3 regions of the Lactobacillus sp. XV31L genome follow, and region 3 is predicted to be linked to each of the others. Evidence: predicted binding sites of a transcription regulator. Region 3 holds the regulator's gene; each other region holds the start of a gene.
The links. Region 3 encodes HrcA, which represses chaperone genes, less so after heat shock. Its sites were predicted from a motif close to TTAGCACTCNNNNNNNNNGAGTGCTAA; they were not measured.
Positions count from the first base shown of each region.

Region 1 (10,496 bases), on a different contig from region 3:
CAGACCTACTACAAGGTCCCTTTTTCCAAGCACAATGTAATGAAACATAATGTCATTAACCAGTATGCTGATGACCTTATTAACAAGTTTGACATTCGGACAACAGGAAGCAGCGTACCCGTTAGCGACCTGTCCGGAGGAAACGAGCAAAAAGTGATTATTGCGCGTGAACTAAGCCGTGATAGTGACTTGATCATTGCCTTTCAGCCAACTCGGGGGCTTGATGTTGGTGCGATTGAATACATTCACAAGCAGCTTTTGCTTGAACGCGCCAAGGGTAAGGCGCTTTTGCTTGTTTCTTATGAACTAGATGAGATCATGCAACTGTCAGACAGGATCATCGTCCTTCATGACGGCGACATTTCTGGTGAAGTGAAACCAGAAGAAACTAGTGATGAGGAATTAGGTCTGTTAATGACCGGTTTCAAGAAAGAAGGAACAACCCTTGCTTAAAGTGACCCCCAAAATGAAAAAAGTTGTAGTACCACTAATCTCAATTCTGGCCGGTTTTTTGGTTGGTGCCCTGATTATGCTGGTGTGGAATTATGACCCAATTGATGCATACAGCTCGATGTTTACAAGTGCCTTGGGCAACATGAACGGAATTGGGGAAACCATCCGTGAGGCCACGCCCCTAATCTTTACTGCCATTGGTTTTGCTATTGCTTCCAGTGCAGGCTTTTTCAATATTGGCTTGCCTGGTCAAGCGCAAGCTGGCTGGCTGGCATCGATTTGGGTGGTACTAGCCAACCCGAGCATGTCCAAGGTGCTTTTATTGCCGCTTGCAATTGTTGCTGGTGTTTTAACTGGTGCAATTGTTGCTGGTATTGCCGGTTGGTTGCGGGCACAATTTGGCACTAACGAAGTAATCACAACAATTATGATCAACTATATTGTGTTGTATGCATGCCAGTACTTGACCCAACAAATAATGCCGGCCAAGCTTCGTTTGGATATTGATACGACCAAGACGATTAGTGCTAATGGCAGCTTGAAGATTCCATGGCTAAGCACGATGTTTGGCGATTCCCGGATCAATGCCGGTATCTTCATTGCGATCGTAGCAGTTTTCTTTTACTGGTACCTAATGAAAAAGACGACGACAGGCTTTGAAATTGAAGCTGTTGGAGCCAACCCTTTTGCTAGTCGTTATGCGGGCATGTCGACTAAGAAGAACATCATGATTTCTATGCTGTTATCTGGCGGCTTTGCAGGTCTTGGTGGCGTTGTCCAAGGCCTGGGTACCTACCAGAACTACTTTACTCAGACTACCAGTCTTGACATCGGTTGGGACGGCTTGTCAGTTGCCCTTTTGGGTGGTGGCACTGCTCTAGGAATTCTGCTTGCAGCAATTTTGTTTTCAATTTTAAAAATCGGTGGCTTGGGTATGCAGACAATTGCCGGTATTCCATATGAGATTGTGTCAATTGTGATTGCTGCAATCATCTTCTTTGTGGCAATCCAGTATGTGATTGAACGGCTATTTAAAAAGAAGCCAGCTGCCCCAAGCTCTGCAGGCGACAGTAGAAAAGCGACAACCACAAAAGCGCAAACTAGTGAAGGAGGACAAGGCTAATGAACTTAATGACAATCTTACCTTTATTGGTATCCTCAACCTTTGTGTATTCAACGCCCTTGATTTTTACTGCTCTAGGCGGGGTTTACAGTGAAAATTCAGGGATTACCAACATTGGTTTAGAAGGAATTATGACAATGGGGGCCTTTGCGTCGATTGTTTTCAACCTGACCTTTGCACCAACTTTTGGCACTCTAACGCCTTGGCTGGGCGTGATTATTGGCGGCCTTACCGGCGTGCTCTTTTCTCTTTTGCACGCGGTTGCGACAATCAACTTTCATGCCGACCACATTATCAGCGGGACAGTCTTGAACTTGATGGCTCCTCCGTTAGGCGTGTTCTTGGTAAAGGCAATTTATGATAAGGGGCAAACGGAAAATATTGCGCAGAGCTTTGGCTACTTCAGCTTTCCGGGCTTAGCCGATATCCCCATTATTGGGCCAATCTTCTTTAAGGACACGTCAGCTCCAGCCTGGGTGGCAATCATCCTGGCGCTTATCTTATGGTGGATATTGTACAAGACTCGTTTTGGCTTGCGGCTGCGTTCTTGCGGGGAAAACCCGCAAGCAGCTGACACGATGGGGGTTAATGTTTACGGCATGCGCTATGCTGGCGTGCTGATTTCTGGCTTTTTAGGCGGCGTCGGCGGAGCTTTCTTTGCCGAGGCAATTTCAGGCAACTTTTCTGTTTCTACGATTGCAGGCCAAGGATTCATGGCTTTGGCAGCAATGATCTTTGGCAAGTGGAATCCGCTTGGTGCGATGCTAGCCTCGTTGTTCTTTGGTTTTGCCCAAAGTCTCAGCATTATTGGCAACCAATTGCCATTTTTCAACCATATCCCAGCTGTTTACATGCAAATTGCACCATATGTTCTTACCATTGTGATATTGGTCTTGTTCTTCGGCAAGTCGGTTGCGCCCGCAGCTGATGGGCAAAATTACATCAAGTCTAAGTAGGAGAAACTAATGAAAAAAATTTATTTTAACCATGATGGCAATATCGATGACCTAGTGTCATATTTGCTCTTGCTGCAGGCGCCAGACATTAAGCTGATAGGCGTCAGTGCAATTGATGCCGATGGGTACGTTGACCCAGCGATTGAAGTTTGCCGGAAGATGACGGACTTGTTTAACCTGCGCGGTGATAATTTAGCGATTGCGCGCTCAACTTCACGCGCGGTTAACCAGTTCCCAGAAGCATGGCGGACAGGGTCTTATTCCTTCAACTACTTGCCGATGCTGAATGAGACGGGCAAGATGGTTACTAAAAAAGCTCAAAAGCCTGCCCACCTGGACATGGTTGCCAAGATTAAAGCGGCAGATAGTCCAGTCACCTTGGTTATGACTGGTCCTTTAACTGACTTGGCACGGGCTCTAGATGCAGATCCAACTATCAGCGAAAATATTGAGTGTTTGTATTGGATGGGCGGCTCGCTTGATGGTCACGGCAATGTGGTGCAGGTCAATGCAGATGGCAGTCAAGAATGGAATGCCTTCTGGGATCCTGAGGCGGTTGCACGAGTCTTTGACTCAAGCATTCCGATGCAAGTTGTAGGGCTTGAAAGCAGCGAAGAATTGCCGCTGACTGATGAAGTCAGAAAGCACTGGGCTAGCCTGCGTAAGTATCCGGCTGTTGATTTGGTTGGCCAAGGATACAGTCTCTTAGTCACGCCGCCTGTGCAGTCGGCCTTGCTGTATTTTTGGGATGTTTTGACCACCATCAATGCTCTTTATCCAGAAGTAGTTAAGACGGTCGAAAAGCACAAGGTTAAGGTGGTTACTTCTGGACCAGCAGCTGGCCGGTTGGTTGATGATCCACAAGGACGAGAAATCACCTTGGTAAGCAAGGCCGACAAGGACCTGTTTTTCCGTAAGTTTGACGAGCTGCTTATGCGGACCAAGTAAAAAAGACGAGATTCATCATGAATCTCGTCTTTTTTTGCTTTTAAGTTAATGTTAGGCTAGTGAATCCCAAGCAGGCAGGTCCGTAATTGGTCCTTCAGCCAAGGCCACTTGTTCAGGCGTTAAGTACTTCTTGTGGACAACAACCTCATAAGTATAGTCCTTGAACCAGTCATTGTTCATAACAAAGTAGCCCTTGTCGCCGTTCTTTTCGCCCCAAGAATTTTCTACTTTCCACTGGCGAATGTGGCCCTGATCCTCGTCAACGCCAACGATGGTCATTGCGTGGGTTGAAGCGCCCGCACCTGTGCGCAAGCGGTCAGCCTTAGACATGGTCAGGTCAACACCGTACAAGTCATTATACTTGTACAGACTGCTGTTGAGGTAACCCTTCTGGCGGTCACTCTGGGCCCCGACTTCATTGCCAAACCAAACAGCTTCACCATCTTTTAATTGGCTAATCGCTGCCGATTCAAGATATTCCATTGGTACATTGAGAAACTTGATTCGGTAGGAACCTTCCACATTGTCTTCAAATGGCAGACCATATAGTTTGCCATATTCATGGTCAGGTGCATTAGTTAAGACAACATAGTCGTCAAAGTCAACGTCGCCCATGTATTTGTGCAAGAATTCTAGCGGGGTCAAATCCTTGTCCAAGTGATAGTTTTTGTCGTCATCGCGGTATTCTAAGTCAAACTTCTTGGGTGGTTCACCAACTGCAATAGCGGTCATCTGGTAGACCTCACTTAAAAATTGTTCGCGCGCTTGCTTAATCTTGTCATCTGCACCGTCTTGCTTTAACTTGCGCAGAACAAGGGCATCCTTGCGCAACTTGTCCCCTAAAGTCTTGGCAAAGGCATGGGTGTTGTTAGTGTTGGCACTTTCGGGCATAGCATATGAAGGAACAACGCCATACTTGGCCACAAGGGCAGCAGCCATGTGAAATTGACCACCGTCTTCGCCGGCTCCTTCTAGGTGTGCTTTAACAGTACGGGAGTCCAGTGGCTGATCAGCTGTGTCTAAGATGCTGTCATAGAAGATATTGGCCCGTTCAATTTTATCCCAGAAAAAGTTGTAACTCTGGGAGAAGGTGAAGTTCTTTACGTGGTATTTTTGACCAAAGTTGTGACGCAGGATATTGAGCGTAGCAAATTCCCAGCAGCGACCGGATTGCAGCTGGTTAGTAACGTTTTCAGTGTCTAGTTCAGTTGAGAAAACACGTGTTAATTCACCTTGAACGCGTTCATTATAAGCAGCCGCTTGGACGCCACTCTTTTGGGCAGCACGGGCAACAACTTGATTTTTGGGGTTGGCGTTAAAATTTTCAGCAAACTTTTCCAACTCTTGGATGGTAACTTTATGTCCCATAAATAATCTCCTTTTTTAATTTAATTTTAAATTACTGTATATTTTATGCTAAAAAGAAAACGAGTTCAACTCCTGAACTCGTTTTAGAGAATTATTTGTATTGGCAACTTATCTAGAACTTCTTGCAAAATGACAATAAGCTAATCAATTTGAATTGAATTATCACCCTCACCAGCTCTTTGCTTTGGCAGGGTAATAGTCAATACACCATTATCATACTTTGCATGGATGTCACTTGCAACTACATTTGGCAATCTGAAGCTGCGGGAAATGTGTCCTTGGCTTCTTTCACGGTGGATAAGGCTGCCATCCTTGGATAAGTCCTTGGTGGATTGCCTTGAGCCAGAAATACTTAGAATGCCATCATTGTAACTTAGATTGATCTTGTCCTTATCCATACCGGGCATGTCAACTTTGATAAGATATTGGTGGTCATTTTCAATGACGTCTGCCTGCATTAGCTTAGCCACTTCATTATTGTCAAAAAACTTGCGTGGAAGATCAAACCAATCGTTCATTGCATCGAATAAGTCATCGCGGTGATTCATCATTTCATTTGCCATAGTAAAAACTTCCTTTCAATTAAGATAATTTGTTCGAGAAGACTTTCATTTTTTCTTTACACTAATTATTATAGAATGCAGATTAGCAAAAACAAAATAATTAGCACTATTTATTTTGAAGTGCTAATTTTTAAAGACAAATGTTGTTATGACGGCTTTTTATCTTGTGGATAACTTGAGCAAGGCTAAGAAGGAGACGAAATGGTTTACTATCAAAAAATGACGCCAGAAGGCTACCAAAAAATTAAAGATGAAATTACGCGTCTTAAAAAGGACCGGCCACGCCGCATTAAAATACTGCAGGAAGCGCGATCTTTGGGCGACTTGTCAGAAAATACCGAGTATACAGAAGCTAAGCGGGATCTGGGGCACCTGCAAAGTCGCTTGCGCTACCTTGACAAGCAGCTCAAATATGCACAAGTAGTTGAAAAAAAGGTGGATGGCCGAGTTGATCTTGGTCAAACAGTGACGATAAAATTTGCAGATGATGAAAAAGCTAGAAAGTATCGAATCGTTGGTCGCATGGAAGCCAACGTCGATGATGGCTTAATTGCCTTTGATTCACCATTGGGACAGGCGATTATGAAAAAACCGGTCGGTGCAACCGTTACCGTCCAGGCGCCAGCAGGGGAATATTCCGTTACAATTATTGCGCTAGACTAAAATCCCCCTTGCTTATTCGAACGTGCGTTTGTATAATAGAAGTTATCGAACGAATGTTTGCAAATAGGAAGTGACGGCAATGTATGATTATCGGTATGAACCGCATCGGGTGATTTTTATGATTGATAATAAGTCATTCTTTGCTAGCTGCGAAGCACTCAGACTTGGGCTCAATCCAATGAAGGCAGTGCTTGCAGTTGTTTCGCACCAACCCAACTCCAAGAATGGATCGGGGCTGATTATGGCCGCTTCCCCTCTAGCCAAGCAAAAGTATGGCTTAACCAATGTGATGCGCGTGCGAGACCTGCCTTCAAAGCACGATGCACCGGATTTAATCCTAGTTGAGCCGCACATGAACCTGTACATCAGACGTAGCATGCAGATCCTGCAAATTTTTCGCCAGTATGCAGCTGAAGAAGATATTCACGTTTATTCAATTGATGAGTCAATGATTGATATGACCAAGTCTTGGCACTTATTTGGCAAGGATCCTTACCTAGTAGCACGCAGGATTCAGGTGGAAATCAAGACTAAGCTTGGTTTGTATACGACCTGCGGAATTGGTGAAAATCCGCTCTTGGCCAAGTTGGCAATGGATAATTCTGCTAAACACCGCCGGTCGATGATTGCTTATTGGCACTATATCGATGTTCCAGACACAATTTGGCGCATACCCAACTTGGAAGATGTCTGGGGCATTGGCAAGCAAACGGCACGTCGGCTGCGCCGCCTAGGCATTAACAATATGTACCAGTTAGCACATACCGATCCCACCCTTTTACAAAAAGAATTTGGTGTAATTGGCGAGCAGCTGTTTGCGACAAGCTGGGGTGTTGATCGCAGCATCATTAGTGAAAAGTTTTATCCCCAAATGAAAAATTATGGTAATGCCCAAATATTAACTAAGGACTACACTGTCCAGCGTGAAATTGAGCTGGTCTTGCGCGAGATTGGCGAACAAGTGGCAGCAAGGATTAGGGCCCACAAAGTGCAGGCTGGTTGCGTTAGTCTCTCTGTAGGCTTTTCTAAGTACAAGCAGGATGGCGAACGCAAGGGTTTCAGTGTTCAAAGGCGAATTTCCCCGACCAACAATAATGACCTGCTAGTAGAAGAAATTCTGGCTCTCTTCCGCAAGAACTGGCATGGCGAAGCTGTGCGTACACTAGGAGTCAACTGCAGCTACTTGGTGCCTGATGACTTCCAGCAATTGACCTTTTTTGTTCAGCCTGCAGCCCAGGTTAAGCAGCGCAAGATTGACCTGACGATCGATAAAATCAGGCGTAAATATGGCTTCACTAGTCTAGTCAAGGCCTCCAGCCTGCTTGAAGGTGCAACTGCCATCCGCCGCAGCAACTTGGTTGGCGGTCACAATGGCGGTAATGCTTATGAGTGACTTTGACCAAGTGGTGCAGAACTTTTTTAAAAATTATCAGGACCGGAAGATGAAGAAGTGGATGGGCTTCTTCTTGAGTGACCATACTGTGGCCATTAGTAAGGATGAAAAGCAGCACAATGCCTGCTACCCCGCTAAAGCAACTATGAGCCCAGAAGAGGTGAGCCTGCAGCTTCTGAAGGCATACAGCAACCACCGGCTAGTCCATGTGCAAGTAAAGGTTGTAGATAGCGACGATCATTTGCCTGCCGACCTGGCCGGCTTTGTTGACGGTTACAGTGAGGACGGAATTATCATTGCAGGGCAAGCAATTGCTTTGGAAGATATCAACCATATCGAAGTGGACTAGAAAATTATCCTGTGCTTGACAAGCTATCTTTTTTAAGCTGCCTTTTTTTGCTATAATATGGAACTTGTAAGGCACGAAAAAAGATCGAGGTAATTTTGTGAACACACCGGCATCAAGAGATGGCAACTTAATTCGCTACGTTTTTTATATTATTGGATATTTGATGGCTATTGGAGCGTATGAACTTGCCGTTAAAAATTCACCGGTTCACGTTTGGGACATAATTTTATTTATAACTATTTCTTTGATGGTTGTATTGTTTTATGTTTTTCGTTTCAACCGCGAGCAGCGCTTTTTTGACCGCAATTTTTCGGGATCGTGGATCAATTACTTTGGCACGATTGTTGGGCTGACTGTGGTGGTAACAGCTTTGCGGATAACTGTTTCATGGCTTGAGTCTTATAGCAGGCTTAAGCCATATGGTTTCCAAATTGCCTACTTGCAGCATGAATCCACTAGCAATTACTGGTTTTTAGTGCTGGCAGTCGGCCTTGTTCTTCCGGTTTTACAAGAATTCCTAGCCACAGGTTTTTTGTTTAATTATGCCTTTAGGCGCAACACGGTGGTAACCGCCTTTTGGGGAATCGTTGCTTCAGGCGCTATGTTCAGCTTGCTGAACTGGCAGGGGTCAGTCCTTTTACTCGTGCTTAATGCAGCCTTTGGAGCGCTTTTTGCCTGGTCTTACCTTTACACGCAAACAATGTGGATGCCAGTCTACTTGGCCGTGCTCAATGGCCTTTTGCTAGTGATTATGACATAAAACTTGAACAATAAAAAAGACGGTGACTTAGTCATCGTCTTTTTTGTATAAGCGGATAGCGTGAATCGAACCCGCATCTTCAGCTTGGGAAGCTAACGTTCTACCATTAAACTATACCCGCATTACTGAAATAGTTTACCATGTTTTACGCGTTAATCCAAGCACTGATTTTTACTTTTAGCTTCTATTGGGGAGCTGATTAACGGTCAAGTCTATCTGGCTCCGGTCAACCAGTGCGGAAAAGTCCTGAAACAGCCATCGGCGTAGTTCGCTAGGCTGCAGCACTAAGGGCATCCGGTCGTGTACTGGCGCCATTGCCCTATTAGGCGCAGTTGTGGCCATTGCAAAGTGGTTGCCTTCGTAGATGCCAGCAATGAGAGTTAAGGGAGCGTCCGCATTGCTAAAGCTGAAACGCTCATGGAAGCGGCGGTTGTTAGCAGCTAGGTATGTTTGCTGGCCGCTTTCAAAGAACTGCTTGGCAATAATAATGCAGCGTGAGCGGGCAAAGGAGGCATTCCATATAGAAGGCTTGCTTTCAAAGAAACGCTCAATCCGGGCGTTGAAGATGACAGACTTATTGTTGAAGGGACTAGGGTAGCCCCAAGCTTTAGATGCAAGAAGCAATTTCTGGTCTTGATAAACTAGAACAGGTGCTGTATCTTTTGGAAAAACAGACCGGCTTTGGGCAAGCGTGGGCGCAGAATCAACCAGCGGCAAGTGTAAATCAGCGGCTAGGTATTTTTTGATTTCTGCTAAGTTGGGCAGCATAAATTGGTTGCACATTTTATCCTCCATGTTTAATCATTGCTTAATTTTTGGTAGAATTGACTATAATTATTACAATAACGGGTTTTGATTTTCAAGGAAGGCAAGTACAATGAACAAGAATATTATCCTGACCGGCGACCGACCAACAGGAAAGCTGCATGTGGGCCACTACATTGGTTCTTTGAAAAATCGGGTAAAGCTGCAAAATTCTGGTGACTACCAACCATATATTATGATTGCTGACACCCAGGCACTTACAGACAATGCACGCAATCCGGAAAAGATCAAAAACAGTCTGGTAGAAGTTGCACTTGACTACTTGGCAGTAGGTATTGACCCCAAGCTCTCAACCATTTTTGTCCAATCCCAGATTCCAGCTTTGTTTGAACTTACAGCTTATTATATGGACTTGGTAACAGTCAGTCGTTTGGAACGCAACCCGACCGTTAAAACAGAAATTAAGCAGAAAGGTTTTAAAGATTCAATCCCAATCGGCTTTTTGAATTATCCGGTTTCCCAAGCTGCTGACATTACGGCCTTTAAGGCAAGCTTAGTGCCAGTGGGGGATGACCAAGAACCAATGCTTGAACAAACCCGTGAAATTGTTCGAACCTTCAACCGGGTTTACAAGTGTGACGTGTTAGTTGAGCCTGAAGGCTACTTTCCAAGTCATGGTCAGGGCCGCTTGCCAGGCCTTGATGGCAATGCCAAGATGTCTAAGTCTTTGGATAACGCCATCTACTTGGCAGACGATGCGCCAACCCTCAAGACCAAGATTATGTCGATGTACACTGATCCAGACCATATTCACATTGAAGATCCCGGCAAGGTAGAGGGCAATACGGTATTTACCTACCTTGATATCTTTGCTCCTGATAAGAATAAAGTAGCAGAATTGAAGGAAGAATACCAAAAAGGCGGCCTGGGCGATGTTAAACTTAAACGCTATTTAAACAAGGTAATGGAAGATGAGCTAGCCCCAATTCGCGCGCGCCGTGCCCAGTATGAGCAGCACCTAGATGAAGTCTACGAAATGCTGCAGGAGGGGTCTAAGAAGGCCAATGCAGTTGCTAGTCAAACCCTGGCTGAAGTGCGTGATGCAATCGGACTGAACTACTTTAGAGGTAAAAATGCGTAAACGAATTCCCTGGA
Region 1 covers NZ_JBWXGC010000001.1:23,119-33,614, reverse strand. The annotation lists gene AC2JF7_RS00165 (ABC transporter ATP-binding protein) at 1-453, shown strand, start outside; gene AC2JF7_RS00160 (ABC transporter permease) at 467-1,576, shown strand; gene AC2JF7_RS00155 (ABC transporter permease) at 1,576-2,532, shown strand; gene AC2JF7_RS00150 (nucleoside hydrolase) at 2,542-3,480, shown strand; gene AC2JF7_RS00145 (C1 family peptidase) at 3,532-4,848, opposite strand; gene AC2JF7_RS00140 (Hsp20/alpha crystallin family protein) at 4,989-5,411, opposite strand; gene greA (transcription elongation factor GreA) at 5,613-6,074, shown strand; gene AC2JF7_RS00130 (Y-family DNA polymerase) at 6,154-7,467, shown strand; gene AC2JF7_RS00125 (hypothetical protein) at 7,445-7,816, shown strand; gene AC2JF7_RS00120 (CPBP family intramembrane glutamic endopeptidase) at 7,914-8,576, shown strand; tRNA gene AC2JF7_RS00115 (tRNA-Gly) at 8,627-8,697, opposite strand; gene AC2JF7_RS00110 (SOS response-associated peptidase family protein) at 8,754-9,359, opposite strand; gene trpS (tryptophan--tRNA ligase) at 9,454-10,482, shown strand; gene AC2JF7_RS00100 (deoxycytidylate deaminase) at 10,475-10,496, shown strand, end outside.
Region 1: the regulator HrcA is predicted to act here: its motif matches at 5,512-5,538, upstream of AC2JF7_RS00140 (Hsp20/alpha crystallin family protein).

Region 2 (10,496 bases), on a different contig from region 3:
GTTCGGTGATGCAGTTTGAATACCAGGGCAAACGAATTAACATTCTGGATACGCCCGGCCACGAGGACTTCTCTGAGGACACCTACCGAACGTTGATGGCTGTGGACTCAGCTGTCATGGTAATTGACTCGGCCAAAGGGATTGAGCCCCAGACCAAGAAATTATTTAAGGTGGTCAAGCAGCGCGGTATTCCGATTTTTACTTTCATGAACAAGCTTGACCGTGACGGTCGACCGCCCTTAGACCTAATTGCCGAACTGGAAGACTTGCTTGGAATCGAAGGTGTGGCGATGAATTGGCCGATTGGGTCAGGTCAAACTCTGCAGGGTCTTTATGATTTGGCTAACAATCGGGTTGAGCTTTACCACAAGGATGGGTCAGACCGCTTTTTACCATTAGACCAAGAAGGCAACTTGTCTGCTAGCGAGCCTTTTAGTCAGGATCTACAATTTCAAGATACCTTGGCTGAGGTTGAATTAATCAAGGAAGCTGGCAACACCTTTAACAAAGATAAGATCATTAAGGGTGACCAGACATCCGTCTTCTTTGGCTCGGCTTTGACCAATTTTGGGGTTGAGACCTTTTTAGAAAGTTTTGTTAAGTTAGCGCCGTCACCTGCAAGTCATATAGTGAATGAAGAAGAGGAACTGAGTCCTGAGGATCCTGAATTTTCCGGTTTTGTTTTTAAAGTTCAGGCGAATATGAACCCCCACCACCGTGACCGGATAGCCTTTGTGAGAGTGGGAAGTGGCGAGTTCAAGCGCGGTCTTGATGTGACGCTAGCACGGACTGACAAGCCAATCCGCTTGAACAATGCAACTGAATTCATGTCCAGTGAACGCGTTCAAGTAACAGATGCGGTTGCCGGCGATATTGTTGGCTTGTATGATACGGGCAATTTCCAAATTGGCGACAGTATTTATGCTGGCAAGCGCAAAATTGTTTACCAGCCACTGCCAGAGTTCACGCCTGAATTGTTTGTACGGGTAAGCGCCAAGAATGTGATGAAGCAGAAATCTTTCCATAAGGGAATGACCCAGCTAGTTCAAGAAGGTGCAATTCAGCTCTACCGCAACTACCAGACCGATGAATATATTCTGGGAGCCGTGGGCCAGTTACAGTTTGAAGTGTTTAAATTCAGAATGAAGAATGAGTATAACTCTGACGTTGAAATGACCAGTATTGGTCATCGCGTGGCTCGGTGGATTGATCCAGACCAACTTGATCCGGCGATGTCAAACAGTCGCAACTTGCTGGTCAAGGACCGCTATGATCAGCCACTCTTTCTCTTTGAAAATCAGTTTGCGGAACGCTTCTTCCAGGACAAGTACCCTAATGTCAAACTAACTGAGAAATTATAATTTTAAGCAAACAAAAAAGCTGGCAAAAATGCCAGCTTTTTTACTTGTCAATATGGATCTCGATGACGCGCCGATTGCTATCAACCGTTAACGTGTATGATGGATCCTGATCCTTGATTAATCGTTCAATGACAAAATCAGTCTCTTCCTTGCGGATGCGCCGATTGTGGTTTTCTAAAACAATACCGATGGCCTCATCACTTTCGGTGTAGATTACGGAAGTGTTGCCCAAGGAGTATACCTTGACGTAGTTAACGTTAGTGGTATTGAGCTGGTTATGAACTAGGTCCCTATAACTATTGGTTACATCTATCAAATGCATGGATTTCACCCGTTTCTTCTAGTAGTTCTATATATTAAGTATACCGCTATTGTTAATATTTTTCTCGGTTTAAAAACCAACTAATTTAAAAATAATATGTGTGCCTAAAGGCCAAGTTAGTCAGTTTCTGCACCATCAGTAGCTACCGGAGCAGTTTCTTGTTCTGCAATCACAATCTGCTTGTCTACTACGCTTGCCAAAAGGTTTTTCGCATTCATATGGTCGAGCTTGAAGTCAGCTACCTTATCCTCGATTTCTTCTTGAATCGTCCGGCGCAGTGGACGAGCCCCCATTGCTGGATTGAAGCCTTCTTCGACTAGTTTTTCCTTAGCTTCATCAGTAACCGTAATGTGCAGGCCCTCAGTCTTAACCATTTCATTGACCTCATCCAGCATTAAGTTGACAATCTTGAGCAGGTCCTCCTTGCTTAATTCGTTGAATTTGATCACTTCATCCAGCCGGTTTAAAAATTCAGGTTTAAAGAATTGACTCATTGAATTTCTAGCTGAATCAGGCTTTTCATGGTCATTTTCCGCCGTGAATCCCACGCTAGTATTTTTAATTCCTTGGCCAGCGTTGGACGTCATGATAATGATTGTATCTTTAAAGGAAACAGTCCGTCCCTGTGAATCCGTCAGCCGCCCATCGTCCAAAATTTGCAAAAAGATGTTCATGACAGCAGGATCAGCCTTTTCAATTTCATCCAGCAAAATCAAACTGTAAGGGTGGCGGCGAACTTGTTCAGTAAGTTGGCCTGCTTCTTCGTAGCCGACATACCCAGGTGCAGACCCGATCAACTTGGAAACAGAATAAGATTCCATGTATTCGGACATGTCAAAGCGAATCAAGGCATTCTCAGAGCCAAACATCTGCTTGGCCAGTTGTTTAGCTAGTTCGGTCTTGCCGACACCAGTTGGACCAACGAAGAGAAAGGAGCCGATAGGCCGTCCAGACTTGTTAAAGCCAATCCGGTTGCGTCTAATTGCCCGGGCTAACTTGTCAACGGCCTTGTCCTGGCCAATGACGTGTGCCTTTAAATTAGAGGCCAGATTTTGCAACTGGTTTTCTTCCTGCTTTTGCAAATCACCTACGGGGATGCCAGTCTTTTCTTCAACAATCTTGTTCATGATCTTATTGGTAATTACTGGCGACTTGTCAGGATCAACTTTTTGATCCTTCATCTCATTATATTTTTCAATTTGGTCGCGGTAGTATGCGGCTTTTTCGTAGTCTTCATTTTTGAGCGACTCTTGCTTTAGCTGCTGGGCTGCTTCAATGCGTTCCTTCATTTTTTCTTTATCAACAATAGGAATAGTAAGGTTCATGCGCGATCCAGCCTCATCCAGCAGGTCGATTGCCTTGTCTGGCAGGAAGCGGTCCTGGATGTAACGCTCAGATAGTTCGGCTGCAGACTTGATGGCATCATCGGTGTAGTGAACGTGGTGGTAGCTTTCGTAACGTTTTTGAATACCCTTTAAAATCTGGATAGTTTCGCTAACTGAAGGCTCCTTAACGTCAACTGGTTGGAAACGCCGGGCCAAGGCTGAGTCTTTTTCAATTTCCCGGTATTCTTTTAAGGTGGTTGCACCAACTAGCTGCAGGTCACCACGGGCTAGGGCGGGCTTGATGATGTTGCCTGCATCCATGCCGCCTTCAGCATTGCCTGCACCGACAATTTCATGAATTTCATCAATAAATAGGATGATATCGTCATGGTCTTGCAGTTCTTTAATCAGTTGCTGCATGCGCTGTTCGAACTGACCACGAATGCCCGTTCCTTGAACCAGTGAAACCACGTTAAGTGAAATGATGCGCTTGTCTTGTAATTTTGCCGGTACTGACCCATCCACAATTTGCTGGGCGAGTCCTTCGACTACAGCAGTTTTACCCACGCCCGCTTCACCAATTAAAACAGGATTGTTCTTGGTTCTTCTATTTAGGATTTCAATGACGCGGGCGATTTCCTTATCTCGTCCAATAACTGGATCGATCTTTCCTTTTTTTGCAAGAGCAGTCAAGTCTGTGCCGTATTGACCCAGTAGAGAGTTGCCGTTGCCCCCATTAGTAGTGTTGCCTGCACCATTGCTCATTCGAGGCTCACCAGGATTGCTTACGCCTCCATTATTAAAGCTGTTGAAAAGATCGTTAAAGTCACCGAAGAAGCCATTATTATCATTATTCATGTTAATATTTCCTTGTTGTTTCAATTCTTGATAACATTGTCCACATAAGTTGATTTCGCGGCTTTGTCCATTAACCTTTGCGAAGAGGTGAATGGAAGCGGGCCGTTTTTGACAGTTTTGACAAAGCATTTTGATACCGCCTTTCATCATATTTTGCATTTACTAAATTATATAATTAGCACTCGCCATAATCAAGTGCTAAGTATCGAAAACTTATTTTTTGTAAGCATATACGGTATGCTAAAATACAGCTGAGCAATATTGAAAAATTTGCTAAGGCAGGTAAAAGTTGGTTTTAGTTTGAAAGAAATGGTGGTATATTTGGACTACAAGATAATTCTTGAGCAGCTGGCAAGCGGCGAACTTGACCATTATGAAGTTGAGCCTAAGGAAGCCTTTGCCTTCCAAGCTGCCTTGAGATCTTATGGTAAAAGGCAGAATATAACTGGTAGGGCTCTGCGTGGTGGTAAAATCGTTTATTCGCAGTCTAAGACTGAATTTTAGTGATGTAAACTGTTACATTTATGTTGTTTAATTCACAAAAAAATGATAACCTAATACACGAATAGGTAGTTACTACCGGTTTGATTTATTCAATTCAAAGGAGATATATTATAATGGAAAAACGCGATTTTCATGTCATTGCAGAAACAGGTATTCATGCTCGTCCAGCAACTTTGTTAGTACAAGCTGCTTCTAAGTTCGGTTCAGACGTTAACTTAGAATACAACGGCAAGTCAGTTAACCTGAAGTCAATCATGGGCGTAATGTCACTTGGCGTCGGCAAGAATGCAGATGTTACGATCAGTGCAGATGGTGATGACGAAAAAGATGCAATTATCACTATTTCTGAAACAATGAAAAAAGAGGGCTTAGCTGAATAATGACCAAGACACTAAAAGGAATTGCTGCAAGTGATGGTATCGCTGTAGCACCAGCCTATCTCTTGGTAGAACCAGACCTCTCTTTTTCAAAGAGCAACGTTAGCGATGTCGATAGTGAACTCGCTCGTTACAAGGATGCAATTGCGACATCAACTACAGAAGTTGAAAAAATTCGTGATGATGCCAAAGAGAGCTTAGGCGAAGACGAAGCGCAGGTCTTTGAAGCCCACTTAATGATTTTAAATGACCCCGAATTTACTGGAGCCATTGAAAATGAAATTAAGGAGCAAAAAGTCAACAGCGAAGCTGCGCTTGACGAAACTGCTCAAAAATTTATTAGTATTTTTGAGAGTATGACCGATAACGAATATATGCAGCAACGTGCAGCTGACGTGCGGGATGTTTCAAAGCGGATTATGGCCCATTTACTGGGTAAGGAACTGCCTAATCCAGCAGCGATTGACCACGAAGTAATTGTTGTGGCCCATGATTTGACTCCTAGTGACACAGCTCAGTTAAACAAGCAATTTGTTAAGGGCTTTGTCACTGATGTTGGTGGTCGGACTGCCCACTCAGCAATCATGGCTCGTTCACTTGAACTGCCAGCTGTTGTTGGTACTGATTCAATTACAAAGGACGTTGCAAATGGCCAAACACTTGTTGTTGATGGCTTAAATGGAGACGCAGTAGTTGAACCTAGCCAGGAACAGATTGCTGACTACAAGCAAAAGAGTGACGCCTTCTTACAGCAAAAAGCTGAATGGGAGAAATTGAAAAATGAACCTTCAGTAACTGCAGACGGCAAGCAATTTACGATTGCAGCAAACATTGGTACGCCTAGCGATATGGCTGGTGTAAACAACAATGGTGCAGAAGCAGTTGGTCTGTACAGAACTGAGTTCTTGTACATGGATTCTAAAAACTTCCCAACCGAAGAAGATCAATTCGAAGCTTATAAAGAAGTTATCGAAGGGATGCATGGCAAGCAAGTTGTTATTCGGACCATGGACATTGGAGGCGACAAGCACCTGGACTACTGGGATTTACCTGAAGAAATGAACCCATTCTTGGGTGTGCGTGCAATCAGGTTATCCTTGCAGAATGAAGAAATTTTCCGGACACAATTGCGTGCACTTCTGCGGGCTTCGGCCTATGGCAAATTGGGTATTATGTTCCCAATGATTGGTACGCTAGCCGAATTACGCAAGGCCAAGTCAATTTTAGCTGAAGAAAAGGCTAAGCTGCTTGAAAAGGGCGTAAAGGTAGGCGGAGATCTGCAAGTAGGTATGATGATTGAAGTACCAGCAGCAGCAGTGTTAGCTGATCAATTCGCCAAGGAAGTAGATTTCTTCTCTATTGGTACCAATGACCTGATTCAATACTCTATGGCAGCTGATCGTGGCAACGACAATGTTTCTTACCTGTATCAACCAGCCAATCCAGCAGTATTGCGCTTGATTAAGCACACAATTGATGCAGCGCATGAAAATGGCATTTGGTGTGGCATGTGCGGTGAAGCTGCAGGTGACAGTACAATGTTCCCAATTTTGCTTTCGATGGGATTAGATGAGTACTCAATGAGTGCTACCTCAATCTTGCGGATCAGAAGCCTGATGAAGAAACTAAATACGCAAGACATTAAGGAATTGGCTAATCAAGCCTGCTTTATTTCTGAGACGGCAGAACAAAATGAACAGCTTGTTAAGGACTTAATGGCAAAAGTTAACAAGTAAAATAGAAAAAGACACATTAATGAAAATTAATGTGTCTTTTTTAATATATACTTTAAAAATAATACTTACAAAAAGGAAGTAATGTGCTATACTATTTCTTGTAAGGAAATAGTATTGTAAAAGGAGCGTGAAATATATGGTAAATTTATATATATCTCCGAGTTGTACCTCATGTCGCAAGGCTAAAGCGTGGTTAAAGAAACACGATATTTCTTTCAGAGAAAGAAATATTTTCTCAGAGCCACTCACCAAGGCAGAACTTATTCAGATTCTGCGGATGACTGAGAACGGCACGGAAGAAATTATTTCTACGCGTTCAAGAGCATTTCAACAACTAAAAATTAACCTTGATGATTTATCAATCGATCAACTGCTCGACTTGGTTGAGAAAAACCCGAGCTTGCTAAGACGACCAATTATCATGGATGATCGGCGCTTGCAAGTTGGTTATAATGAAGACGAAATCAGACGGTTCCTACCACGGAAGGTTCGTCGGCTTGAGCTTAAAGAAATGCAAAAGATTGCAGACTTGTAAATAAGAAATTTTTTGAAAAAGCGTTGGTTTTCGAACTAACGCTTTTATTTTATCGGCAAAATACGCTACAATAGTTGAAAGGACCGATGGAGGTGAGAACTCGTGCAAGTAGATCATATTAACGAGAATACTATTCGCGTGAGAATCGATAAGAATGAATTGGCAAGGCGGGGACTTAAGGTCTTGGACCTGCTGGGCGACAAAAACAAGATTCAACACTTTTTCTACTCAATTTTAGATGAAATCGATACTGATCACTCGTTTAGTCAGGATGCGCCGGTTACCTTTCAAGTAATGCCGAATAATGGTGGTCTAGACCTGCTCATTACCAAGGTGTCAAAAAAAGATCAGGATAATTTATCACAATTGTTTGATAGTGATCTGGAAATGTCTAAGGCTAAAAGCAGTTCAGCGGCCAACAATCTGCGCAAATCATTTTTGGATCTTGAAGCAGATGATGAAGATACAGAAGATGAGGATGCTGACGAAGATGCAGCCAAGTCACGAATGGAAAAGTCGCTGAAGAAGTTTCAAAAGGATCAAGCCTATAGTTTTGGCGATATTGACCGAGTAACAGAATTGGCTGATAGTTTACAAGCTTGCGATCTTTCTTCAAGTCTTTACTTTGAACGTGGCAAGTTCTACCTGGACTTAATCTTTCAAGATGAAAACTATGCAGAGTTGAAGCCAGATGATGCCTGGGCGATTGCCAACGAATATGGCATTAAGGTTAAGCGCAGCGAAATGGCCCGGATTAGAACAGCAGGCAAATGCTTGATTGAGCGTGATGCTCTGGGGCAATTGCGGCATTATTTCACTAAAACTAAACGGTAATACTAAAAAAGGACAGGGAAAACTTGTCCTTTTTTGCGTACTTAATTACTGGGAGATAATTATGTACGCAGCACTTTTAAATAATCAGCTGATATTGGCTACAACTGCAGCGAAATGGACTAAGAAAGCCAACTTGCAAGGACATAAATTTTTATGTCCGCATTGTCAAAGGAAAGTGCAATTGATTGTTAGGGCTAATGGATCTTACTTCAAGCATGAAAGACGGGTTGGGACAGCAATTAATGAGCAAGAAGAACATGCCTTGAGTAAGCAGTTGCTGCATAATGCGCTACTAGAGGCCAATTTTGCTGCCCGTGTTGAAGTTGCACTGGCTGCTGGTCAATTACGTGCCGATGTCTTAGCCAGTCCGCAGCTAGCCTTTGAAGTCCAGTGTGCGCCTTTGGGCAAGAGTGAGTTTAGTCACCGTCACTTACTTTACCAGCAGATTGGCATCAAGGATATCTGGATAGTGGGGAAGCGCCATTACTTGCGCCAGCACATCAAAAAAACACAACTCATTTTCTTTTGTGAAAATAAGTTGTGGCATGACTATTATTTAGAAATTGCCCCCTATGACCAACAATTGCGGCTTAAGTATAATGTTATGCTTGAGCCACTAACGCAGAAAGTCCATTATCAAGCAGCCTCTTTTGCTTTGAATGCATCAGGCTTGAGCAAATTGTGGCATTTCCAACCAAAATTAAAAAATTACCAGGTTAATGCGGTTAAGCAGCGCCAATACCTGCAAGTAAATTTGGCCCAAAAGACAAATAAGGGGATGCAAATTGCGACTATGCTCTATGACCAACATTTAAGCATTAATGACCTTCCCGCTTGGGTGTTCAGCAGGATGCGTCACGTAAATTCGGCTAATAATGCAAGCGCCTATCTTAAATCAACCGCAGGCGTTTAGCTGGGTAGTATTCTTCTTTTTGGGTGCAGCCTTCGCTCTTAAACAGGGCAATGAGCTTGTCATGTGCCACTGCGCCTTCAACCAAGATACCATTGTAGTTGTCCGTATCATTAAAAATAATGGTGGTAGGGATGTTGTGAACGTTGAATTGACGGGCCAAATTTTTGTCCAGTTGAATTGAATCTTCGATATAGTTGCTAATTCCAGGGTTGGTAATTTGGCTGTAGTCCAGATTTAGCTTTTGGGCAATTTTTTCAGGCAAGTCAGGTGAATAATGGGAGAAGTTCTTGCTGACTGCGCGTTGCATGTTCACTAAAAATGAGCGTGCTTTTTTGTTGCCGTATTCAAACTTAATAGCATGGTAATTGCGCAGAGCTTGGTAAGAAGCCATTGTATATTGCGAAATATTGCCCATCTGTTGACAGTTCTTTTTGCGTCGAATAATATCTTCCTTAATTACCTTCGGATTGGTGATAGGAACAAAGTGGAGGCAGGTGTTGATATTGAGTTCATCGACCGCTTTTTGAATCAAGATTTCTGTATCATAGCAGTATATGCCAATGGGATTAACAAAGAGAAAAATCTCAAACATGATCAGGCTCCTTTATAAGTGATTAACTGATTTATTTTACTGCATACCTAGTCGTAGGTTGAAAATGGATACTTACGTATTCACATTTTAGCACGATGAGTGAAAGCGCGCGCAATTTTTGCTTGGTTTTTGGTACTGGCATTTGAAGTGAAATGGTAATCTTCTTTTAGTTGCGCTAAAACTTTTTTGATTAAGTCAGGCTGGGAATTTTCAATTTCAAGTTCATAGTCTGCATAGCCGTCAGGGTAAGTACTCTTGTCAAGCGTTAATTCGCAGCTCTTAGGGCCTGTAACCAGTGTGCGCTGCGTCTTGCTATAAGTCTGCAAGTGTAGCTGGATAGTTGGGGGAAAATGCTTTTTAAGATAGCTGCCAACATTGCCATGGAAGCTAAAGTCCACCTGCTTTTGACTGCCCTCAACTAATTCTTGGGCCCTTTTATGAGGCAAGGCATCATTAATCTCGATGGCCTCGTGAAAGTTTTGTTGAATGGGACTAGGATTGGGTACTTTCAAAGTTTGTTCAGCATTGCTACTGAATATCCTAATGCGACAGCTTGTGCGAGCTCTTTTGAGAACACCATCATCAGTGTCAAAGTAGTAGTTGGCTTGGCTAAAGCTGCTTTTAGTAGGAAAGTCAGCAAGCAGTTTCTGGTAAATTGCTTGTGGCAATATGATTTTGGCTTCAATTTCAGTATTTTGGGCCATTTGATTTTACTCCTTTCTAGTTTTAGCATGCCTTTAAAGACAGTCAAAGTACTTCTTAAATAGCCTGTCATAAATTACTATTGGTCCGAATTTTTGAGCAGTTTGTTTCTGCTTTCACAGCGTAGTACTTATCATTTTCGGTCAAGGTTGGGTCATTAGTCAAAAATTTAGCTTATGAAAACATGAAAATATCCTAGCTTGCTTTTGATAATTAAGGATAAAAAAGCAATAAAACCGGAGGATTGCTATAGGACTTGACTTGGCAAAATTAATTAGCTTATCATATTTTGAAATAGCTGTTATTTTATCCGAAAAATCAAGCTGGACAAAAATCGTTAAATGGCAAGGAAAGATGCCTAATTGCCTAAAGAAAAGGGCAAGACATTTAATATTCTGCTTGCACAATGAAATTGCTATCATAGGTTTTATGTTAAA
Region 2 covers NZ_JBWXGC010000004.1:42,974-53,469, reverse strand. The annotation lists gene AC2JF7_RS03670 (peptide chain release factor 3) at 1-1,361, shown strand, start outside; gene AC2JF7_RS03665 (DUF1827 family protein) at 1,402-1,683, opposite strand; gene AC2JF7_RS03660 (ATP-dependent Clp protease ATP-binding subunit) at 1,800-3,995, opposite strand; gene ykzS (protein YkzS) at 4,188-4,370, shown strand; gene AC2JF7_RS03650 (phosphocarrier protein HPr) at 4,484-4,750, shown strand; gene ptsP (phosphoenolpyruvate--protein phosphotransferase) at 4,750-6,483, shown strand; gene spxA (transcriptional regulator SpxA) at 6,620-7,018, shown strand; gene AC2JF7_RS03635 (adaptor protein MecA) at 7,121-7,852, shown strand; gene AC2JF7_RS03630 (competence protein CoiA family protein) at 7,914-8,765, shown strand; gene AC2JF7_RS03625 (DsbA family protein) at 8,743-9,357, opposite strand; gene AC2JF7_RS03620 (CYTH domain-containing protein) at 9,438-10,061, opposite strand.
Region 2: the regulator HrcA is predicted to act here: its motif matches at 4,042-4,068, upstream of AC2JF7_RS03660 (ATP-dependent Clp protease ATP-binding subunit).

Region 3 (10,496 bases):
AATCAACGTGGCCCGGTGTGTCAATCAGGTGAAAAATATAGTCTTCCCCATCATGAGCATGGTACTTAATCTCAACTGAGTTCATCTTGATCGTAATACCACGTTGACGTTCAAGCGGCATGTCATCCAGCATTTGATTCTTAAGCTGGCGCTCTGATACCGTATCTGTTAGTTCCAGTATGCGGTCGGCAATGGTCGACTTGCCATGGTCAATATGCGCTACAATGGAAAAGTTGCGAATATGTTTTTGATAGTCTTGTAATTTTTTGATGTCCATAAATAATTTGCATCCTTTGATTCTATTATTCTATTATAGCAAATTCACCAGGGGGATAAAATCAAATAAGCCCAATCTTGTCTGTCCCTTGACACACAAAAAGGACTGACTCGGATTAAAACGCGAGCTAGTCCCATTGAATTTGCTTTTACTGTAACTTTTCCTTCAATCGTTCAAAGAAGCCTTTTTCTTGCGGCGTAATTGATCCACCACCAGCCTTGACAAAGTCAACTAAGGCTTGTTTTTGTTCTTCGTTGATTGTCTTGGGAATTTGTACTTCAACTGTCGTTATTTGGTCGCCCTTGCCGTTGCCACGCAGGTAGGGTACACCCTCACCATGCAAGGTAAACTTTTTGTTGGGCTGGGTGCCAGCTGGAATCTTTAGCTTTTGGTCGCCATGCACAGTCTTGATCGTAATTTCATCACCAAGAGTTGCTTGAGCAAAGGAAATAGGCACGGTCGTATAAATCGTTGTCCCCTGCCGTTCAAATTCCTTGGATGGTTTGATCCGGTAACTAATGTACAAGTCACCGTAAGGCCCGCCATTCTTGCCGGCCTCACCCTGGCCCTCATATCGTAGTTGTTGACCATTATCAATGCCAGCTGGGATATTGACTTCGATTGTATTTTTACCCTGGACTACTCCCTTGCCATGGCAAGTTTGGCAGGGGTGTTCGATAATAACGCCGCGGCCATGACACTTGTCACAGACTGTTTGCCGGCGGATTACGCCCAGCACAGAGTTCTGAGTAACTGTCATATAGCCTGAACCATTGCATTTGTCACAGGTGATTGGGTGCGTGCCCTTTTCGGCACCTGTTCCCTGACAGGTTGAACAAGTCTCACTACGTGTATATGATACTTGTGTCTTTTTACCCGTAATTGCATCCATGAATTCAATAGTCAGAGTATAGTCAAGATCTTGTCCCCGCGTTGGCGCAGTCGGATCTGTCCGGCGTTGACCGCCCGTGGCACCACCGAAGAAGTCATTGAAAATATCACCGAAATCACCAAAGCCGCCAAAGTCACTGTAACCTTGGCCGCCACCGCCAAAGCCTTGACCATTGACACCTGCAGAGCCAAATTGGTCATACTGAGCACGTTTTTGCTCGTCATGGAGCACCTCATAAGCCTCATTGATTTTCTTATATTTTTCTTCTGCACCCGGCTCATGATTAATATCCGGGTGGTATTTCTTTGCTAATTTACGGTAAGCAGAGTTAATTTCTTTATCACTAGCATTGCGACCAACACCAAGCACGCCGTAATAATCTTCCTGTGCCATCTAAAAGCTCCTCACTCTCAAAAGAAAAGAACTACTATTGTGGCAGTTCTTTTCTAATTTATTCAATTATAAACCCATTACTTGTCTGGGTCTACCTTATGAAACTCACCTTTATCAGCAGAACCATCGCTTGCTTTGCCTTGAGCACCTGGATCTTGTGGACCTGCGCCCGCTTGACCACCGGCACCCTGGGCACCGCCATTTGCTTGGTAAAGCTTAACAGCTAGGTCTTGGGCAACCTTGGACAAGTCATCCTTCTTGGCCTTCATTTCATCCAAGTTGTTGTCTTTTTGGGCCTTCTTTAGTGCGTCAAGCGCTTCTTGAACCTTCTTGGTATCATCTTCAGATACTTTATCCTTGGTATCCTTCAGCGTCTTTTCCGTGGTGAAGATTAGTTGGTCAACTTCATTGCGTAAGTCGACTTCTTCTTTCTTCTTCTTGTCTTCTTCAGCATGCTCTTCAGCCTCTTTTTGCATCTTTTGAATTTCTTCATCAGACAGGCCAGACGAGCTCTTAATGGTGATCTTTTGTTCTTTGCCAGTCCCCATGTCCTTGGCTGAAACGTTAACGATACCATTCTTGTCAATGTCGAAGGTAACTTGAATTTGTGGAACGCCTCGCGGAGCAGCCGGAATATCAGTCAATTCAAAGCGGCCCAAGGTCTTGTCGTCTGCTGCCATTGGACGTTCACCCTGCAGAACGTGTACGTCAACGGCTGGCTGATTGTCAGCTGCAGTGGAGAAAATTTGACTCTTAGAAGTTGGAATAGTTGTGTTCTTCTCAATTAACTTAGTGAAGACTCCACCCATAGTTTCAATACCAAGGGAAAGCGGCGTAACATCAAGCAAGACAACGTCTTTCACATCCCCAGAGATAACTCCACCCTGGATAGCAGCACCAAGGGCCACAGCTTCATCAGGATTGATTGAGTGGTCGGGCTCTTTGCCAGCCCACTTCTTAACAGCATCTTGAACTGCTGGAATTCGCGTTGAACCACCATTTAGGATCACCTTGTCAATATCATTAACGGTGAGGTCAGCATCTTTTAATGCGTTGTCAAATGGAATCTTGGTCCGGTCAACTAAGTCAGCAGTTAACTCATCAAACTTGGCCCGGGTTAGGTCAGCTTCAAGGTGCAAAGGACCAGCTTCACCAGCAGAAATAAACGGCAGCGAAATGTGGGTTGAAGAAACGCCAGACAGGTCCTTCTTAGCCTTTTCAGCGGCATCCTTAAGTCTTTGCAGAGCCATCTTGTCTTTGGCCAGATCTACCCCATTTTCATCTTTGAAGTTCTTGATTAACCAGTCGATAATCTTGTTGTCAAAGTCGTCCCCACCAAGATTAGTGTCACCATTAGTAGATAGCACTTGGAAGACGCCATCGCCTAATTGCAAAACAGAGACATCGAAGGTACCACCACCAAGGTCGTAAACCAAAACTTTTTCATCTTCAGCTTCCTTGTCAAGGCCGTATGCCAAAGAAGAAGCGGTTGGCTCATTGATAATTCGTTTTACCTCAAGACCGGCAATCTTGCCTGCATCCTTAGTCGCTTGCCGTTGGGCATCGTTAAAGTAAGCTGGCACCGTGATAACAGCCTCAGTTACCTTTTCACCAAGATAATCTTCCGAAAACTTCTTAATGTATTGTAAAATCATTGCGGAAATTTCTTGAGGCGTATAAGCCTTGTCGCCAATCTTAACCTTATAGTCAGCTTCACCCATGTGACGCTTAATCGATGAGATCGTGTTCGGATTGGTGATTGCTTGCCGCTTGGCAACTTCACCAACCTGAATTTCGCCATCTTTAAAAGCAACTACAGATGGTGTAGTCCGATTACCTTCTGGGTTAGTAATGATTTTTGGTTCCTTGCCTTCAAGAACTGCAACTGCTGAGTTGGTTGTTCCTAGGTCAATACCGATAACTTTTGACATTGATAAACTTCCTTTCACTTATTGTGCAACAACAACCATTGCTGGTCTTAATGTTCGATCTTTGTACAAGTATCCTTTTTGTAAAACTTGGACAACATGGTCCTTTTGATCATCATTTTCTGCCTCAACTGTTTGAACAGCCTGGTGCAATGTCGGATCAAACTTGGCGCCCTTTGCCGCAATTTCGTTAATTCCATGGTCTTTCATGGCCTTAACTAGTGCATCCAAAGTCATTTGAACACCTTTTTTGAGTTGCTCTGCAGCCTTGTCCTCTACCTTAGTAGACAAGGCTCGTTCCAAGTTATCCATTGCAGGTAAGACATCCTTAGCCAAAGATTGCGACTCATATTTAATGAGCTGGGCCCGTTCATTATTGTAACGGTTTTGCATATTTTGCATCTCTGCCTGACTGCGCAAGAACTTATCTTCTAAGTCCTTGCTGTGCGCCTCAGCTTGCGCTAATTTAGCCGCCATTTTTTCCTGGGGTGATTTTTCTTGCTTAGTCTTATCAGGCTTGGCCTTATCTGTCTCTGACTTTTTAGGTGAGACTTCTGATTGGTGCCCCTGATCTTTCTTCATTTCTTTTTCGCTCGGAAACTTTTCCTTACTCACGGCTAACCTCCTTTATTTAAATCGACCGTAATATTCGAGCAGCTTCTTGGCCAATTCGTTTCTGAAATATTCCAGAAGACCAATTACTTGCGAATACGGCATGTTATTTGGGCCAAGCAAAGCAATTACGCCCTTACCATGTGAGCCAACGCTGTACTCTGCCGTAAGCAAACTATAATCTTTTAACAAGTCGTTGGATAATTCCGAGCCTAGGCTAACGCGGATTGGCTGTCGGTCGACACTGCTAGTATTTCGTTGATCAACCAAACTTGAAATCAAATCATTGTGGTCAATCAGTTCATAAAGCGATCGCAAGTTGGCAACATCGCTTAGTGTTGCACTATTCAACAAGTTAATCTGGCCATCAACATACATTTGCTCGCTAGCTGCATCATTAATTACATCTTCAACCAAGTCTAGCAATTCATCAGCATGTTCGCTGCTGAGCCTCTTGCCCAGGCCGCGATTAAGAAGAGCAGGTGTAACTTCGTTAAGCGTCTTGCCCACCAGCTCATCATTGATCATGCGTACAGCCTTTTCAATTTCATCACCATGGACATTGTATGGGAGACTGTATACTTGATTATGCACATTGCCGTCGCTTGTCACCAATATTGCCATGATTTGCCGACTAAACAGAGGAACAATGCGAAAACCAGTAATAGTTATGTCACTACTTTCTGGTCCCTCCGCAAAGGCCGTATAGTTAGTCAAATCAGACAAAATCTTAGCTGCCTCTTGCACAATTTCATTCACTTGGTGAAATGGTTGGTCAAGCTGGTCCACAATCCTTTGGTATACGGAAGACGGAATTTGTAAGGGTTCAACTAGGTTGTCCAGATAGTAGCGGTAGCCATCAGTTGATGGCACCCGCCCACTGGACAGGTGTGTCTTTTCGATTAAGCCCTCATCTTCCAGAACAGCCATTTCATTACGAATAGTTGCACTTGAAACCTTGATCGGCAGTTGCTTCATCACAGTCTTTGATCCAACTGGATCATGTGTTTGCGTAAAATCGTTAATAATTGTTTTCAAAATTAATTCTTGACGTTCGGTCAACATAAATATCGCCCTCACTTTTAGCACTCATGCTTATCAGGTGCTAACAATTATTATGATACTAGTATTTAGCAGAATGTCAAGTTGAGTGCTAACTTTTTTAAAACAAAATTGCTCTTCTGGGTCTTGCTACCATAATAGTTTATTCTAACTGGGCAAAATAAGCCTTAATCTCTGCTTCGTCCTGCTTCATCTGTTTCTTCAACTCATCCAAGTTAGCAAACTTGATCTCTCCACGCGTGTACTGGTACCACTTGATAACCATATTTTGATCATAAGCCTCTTCATTAAAGCCAAAAAGATTTGATTCAATATAGATTTTTTGACCTTTGTGAATGGTTACGTTGTAGCCGACGCTAGTCATTGAATCATACCACTTGCCCTTGATCTTAGTTTTTGTAGCATAAACTCCTAACTTGGGAACAACCTTGTTGTCCTGCCAGACTAAATTGGCAGTTGGATAGCCCAACTTGTGGCCATTGCGCAAGCCATGGCCCACAGTCCCTGACATGACATAGGCCGCTCCCAGCAACTTGCTTGCCAGCGGCATATTGCCGCTTCTAATCGCCTTTTTAATCTCAGTTGATCCAATTTTTTGGCCATCATAGGACTGCTTGGGCACATCAATAATCTTAAAGCGTCCACGGGCAAAGTGGGGGAAATTTTGCATGTTGGCAATATCTTTAGGCCCGTAAGTATAATCAAAGCCCGCCACCACCGTATCTGCATGAAGCTTAATGATAATTTCATCAACAAATTCTTGGGCGGACAACTTGCTGAAGGAGTCATTAAAGTGCATTACCAGCAGATAATCAACACCCAGCTTGCGCATCTTATAAGCCTTTTCGTCCAGGCTATCAATATAAGAAACATCAGCCTTTTGGTACACCTCTTTGGGGTGACGGTCAAAAGTCATCACCATTAGCGGTAATTTTTCTTTTTTAGCAGCTTGCTGGGCCAGCGTTATTAATTGCTGGTGTCCGCGGTGAACGCCATCAAAAAAGCCAAGAGCTAAGACGGTTTTGTCCGGGATTAAATTTTCGTCAACCGGATAAGTTAAATGGATAATTTGCACGATAAAACCTTCATTTCACCTAATTATTTTGTAAGAGCATTAAATAAGGGCGATACTTGCTGCCATCTTTTTGATATATAGCCTTAACCCTTTTATTGTACCGTAATGCCAGGCTTTTTGCATTTGTTTCTAAGGCAAGAGCGACACCATTTTTTACCTTAAGCCATTGCTGGTCAGTCAAGTCTACTTGCTGGTATTCTCCAAAGAAAGCGTCAATGGGCTGAATAAGTTCCAAAGCGCGACTTGGATCCTTGACCAAGTCATCTAACTTAACTGCCTGGCTAATATCAAAGCCAGAACTAGCAGTTCGTCGCAAGCTTGCCATAGCAGCAGGAACGCCTAATCGAGCGCCTAAGTCGTTAACCAATGAGCGGACATAGGTGCCTTTACTGCACTCAATTTTAAAAGCAAAGCTCTCTTGCCCCTTATCTTGATCAAAGACTGGTTCACCATTCAGTTCATACGATAAGACTTGGACTGCCCGCTTAGGCCGTTCTACCTCAATCCCAGCTCGTGCATATTCATATAAATGCTTGCCATTAACGCGGACAGCCGAATAAATTGGGGGAACTTGCTCAATCTGACCAAGAAAGGACTGCATGCTTTTTTGAATTGAATCACCCGCAATCAACTGGGTGAGTTGCTCTTCTTTTAGCACTTTTCCGCTAAGATCATAGCTATCTGTAGCCACACCCAGAAGACCAGTGCCTTCGTACTTCTTGTTTTTGGTATGCATTAGTTCTATCAGCTTAGTAGCCTGTCCGATTGCAATTGGCAAGACGCCGGTCACGTCAGGGTCAAGCGTCCCGGCATGGCCGACTTTTTTAATGTGCAGGAGCCGCCTTAATTGGTAGACGACGTCACTGCTAGTCATCCCTTTATCTTTGTCGATCACTAAAATTCCATTCATCATTTTATCCCCGTCCATTAAAAAAGCGCCATTCGGCGCTTTTATTAATTGTTCCGCTCTGCATCTTGTTTCTTTAAGTCAGCAAGCATGCGATCAATTTTACTACCATATTTGACTGAGTTGTCACGTTTGAAAATCAGTTCCGGAACCTTATAAACGGTTAGTACCTGCCCCAGCAAGTGCCGCATCATGCCCTTAGCCTTTTCCAAACCCGCAGCCGCTTCTTCTTCTTTTTGCGGATCTTCAGAAAGAATGCTGTAGTAAATTGTTGCATAAGACAAATCATTGGTACATTCGACCGCAGTAATCGTGACATCGCTGACGCGAGGATCACGAATATTTTTGCGCAAAATCTTAGTTAATTCACGGAGGATTTCTCCTTCAACACGTCCTATTCTGTGCTTCATGCTTTCCTCCTAATCAATTACTTAGGTTGAACTTCCTGCTGCTCAACGGCTTCAAGTTCGTCGCCAATCTTAATGTCATTATAACCTTCAATGGTCAAACCACAGTCAAAGCCTTGCTTGACAACTTTAACGTCGTCTTTGAAGCGCTTAAGTGAAGCAACTTTACCAGTATAAATCACTACCCCATTACGAATGAGGTTGACTTCTGAATCACGAGAGACATAACCAGAATCAACGAAAGCACCAGCAATGGTCCCTACCTTCGAAACCTTCCAAGTCTCACGAACAGTCATATTGCCAACTACCTTGTCTTCGTAGGTTGGCTCAAGCATGCCTTGCATCGCAGCCTTAACGTCGTCAATAGCCTTGTAAATGATACTGTATAGACGAATATCAACTCCGTCGGCCTCTGCTTGTGACTTGGCTGTCGCCGTTGGTCGAACATTAAAGCCAATAATAAAGCCATTTGATGCACCAGCAAGAGTAACATCGGATTCGTTAACAGCACCAACGCCTGCATGGACAATGTTAACCCGAACACCTTCGACTTCAATCTTTTCAAGCGATTGTTGCAGGGCCTCAACAGATCCCTGAACATCAGCCTTCAAAACAATGTCGACTTCTTTCATGTTCTCTTTCTTCATTGTGTCGAACAAGTTGTCGAGTGTCACGTGTTGCACGTTTTCACGTGCATGCTGCAATGCTTGCTGAGCTCTTTGTTCACCAACGCTACGAGCAGTCTTTTCATCGTCAAAGACGACAATCTTATCAGCAGATTCAGGAACATCATTCAAGCCCGTGATTTCAACTGGCATTGAAGGAGTCGCTTTTTCAACCTGGTGGCCCCGGTCATTAGTCATGACCCGTACCCGACCGAAACGATTACCAACCACGATTGGATCACCAGTATGCAGCGTACCTTGTTGTACTAACAAGTCAGCAACAGGACCACGTCCTCTTGACAGTCTGGCCTCGATAACCGTACCAATCGCCTTTTGCTCTGGGTCAGCTTTGAGTTCCATCACGTCAGCTTGCAGCAAGATCATTTGCAATAAATCGTCAACATTTTCGCCTGTCTTGGCTGAAATGTTAACAAAAATAGTATCACCACCATAGTTTTCTGGAATAAGGTTGTACTTCATCAGTTGCTCGGTAACATGCTCTGGGTTGGCTCCAGGTACATCCATCTTGTTGATAGCCACGATAATCGGCACATTAGCGCTCTTTGCATGGTCAATTGCCTCGATTGTTTGAGGCATAACCCCATCGTCAGCAGCAACAACTAGGATAACAATATCCGTAATTTCTGCTCCACGTTCACGCATGTTAGAAAAAGCCGCGTGTCCGGGTGTATCCAAAAATGTAATCGGCTTACCGTCAATCTTAACTTGGTAAGCACCGATCTTCTGGGTAATACCGCCAGCTTCATGGGCAGAAACATGGGTGTGACGCAAGCGATCAAGCAAGGTGGTCTTACCATGGTCAACGTGTCCCATAATAGTCACAACTGGTGGACGCTTCACTTGATGCTTAGATTCTTTGGAAGCTGCCATTCGCTTGTCGTAAAGGCTATCAATGTCAGAAATATCCTCATGGAGTTTTTCTTCTGCATTAATTCCATATTCGGCCGCGATTAGTTCGATTGCCTCCTTATCAAGGGACTGGTTCTGGTTAGTCATGACCCCAAGCATAAAGAGCTTTTTAACAATTTCAGCAGGTTCGCGGTGCAGCAACTTGCCCAGATCCTGAGCATTCATCCCAACTTCATAGACTAAAGTTTCTGGCAACGGACGCTCTTTTCTCTGAGTTGGTTGCTTCTTAGGCACTTGTTCAAACTGTCTCTTCTTATTCTTACGCTTACGTTTAGGATAATTATTATTGCCATAAGTTTGGTTTCTGCCCTTGCGTCCTGGCTTGCCTGAATTACGGGTATGACCATTGCCGCGACGGTTTTCTTCCTTAACTGGTTCTGGACCCGCAGCATGCTTTACGTCCTGCGGCTTACCTGCTGCACCAGTCGCATTTTGATTTTGCTTCATGCGGGCTGGGGACGGTTTAATAATCTTGGGACCAGTTACTTGCGGCGTGGCACTTTCTACCTTAACAACTTTTCTCACGGTATTCTTAGCTGGAGTTTCCTTGACATCTTCGCTAGTCTTATCTTTTGCGTTATTTTGAGTATAAGACTTGTGGGCTTCTTCAGTTTGCTGAGTTAACGTATTTTCTTCGACGCGTTGACGCTGCTTTAATTGCTTAAGCAAGTCTTGAGCAGCCGGCTTAGGCGTGTTTGGACGCGAATCTTGGTTTGAGCGATGATTTGACCGGCTTTGACCATCCTGAGAGCGGTTATTTGAATGGCGATTTTTACGTCGACCATTATTTTTGCCGCTTGCTTCTTCGTGTTTTTTCTCATTTTTACGAATGGAGTGGACAGAAATCTTGATTTTACCACCCTTAGGTGCAGAACTTTCGTGCTTTTTGGCGGGAGCGGGGCTGCTAAAACTTCCCTTTAATTGATTCGCTTGTGAATCCTCTAATGATGACATATGGTTCTTAACATCGAAGCCAAGATCCTTCGCCTTAGTGACCACAACTTTATTTTCGATGCCTAACTCTTTCGCAATTTCATAAATTCTTTTCTTAGCCATCCAATCACACTCCTTCATTAATCTTTTGTACTAATGCTTTGAAAAAACCGGCATCAGTTATACCTAATACCTTGCGTTCTTTGCCAACTGCATGCGAAATTTCGCTGCTGCTAAAGTCAGTAATGATTTGTGTGTCATTCTGTTCTGCAGTTCGGGCGACCTTTTCACATGTATCTGCGTGACTGTCATTAGCCAAAATAACTACTTTAACTTTTTGCGCCTTGAGGCCGATAAGGACCATTTCAAGTCCTGTAACCAACTTCCCAGCTCGCTGGGCAAGTCCCAGCAAATT
Region 3 covers NZ_JBWXGC010000002.1:6,940-17,435, forward strand. The annotation lists gene lepA (translation elongation factor 4) at 1-277, opposite strand, end outside; gene dnaJ (molecular chaperone DnaJ) at 426-1,562, opposite strand; gene dnaK (molecular chaperone DnaK) at 1,640-3,493, opposite strand; gene grpE (nucleotide exchange factor GrpE) at 3,512-4,105, opposite strand; gene hrcA (heat-inducible transcriptional repressor HrcA) at 4,118-5,167, opposite strand; gene ribF (riboflavin biosynthesis protein RibF) at 5,307-6,239, opposite strand; gene truB (tRNA pseudouridine(55) synthase TruB) at 6,259-7,152, opposite strand; gene AC2JF7_RS01660 (ribosome-binding factor A) at 7,194-7,556, opposite strand; gene infB (translation initiation factor IF-2) at 7,574-10,204, opposite strand; gene AC2JF7_RS01670 (L7Ae/L30e/S12e/Gadd45 family ribosomal protein) at 10,209-10,496, opposite strand, start outside.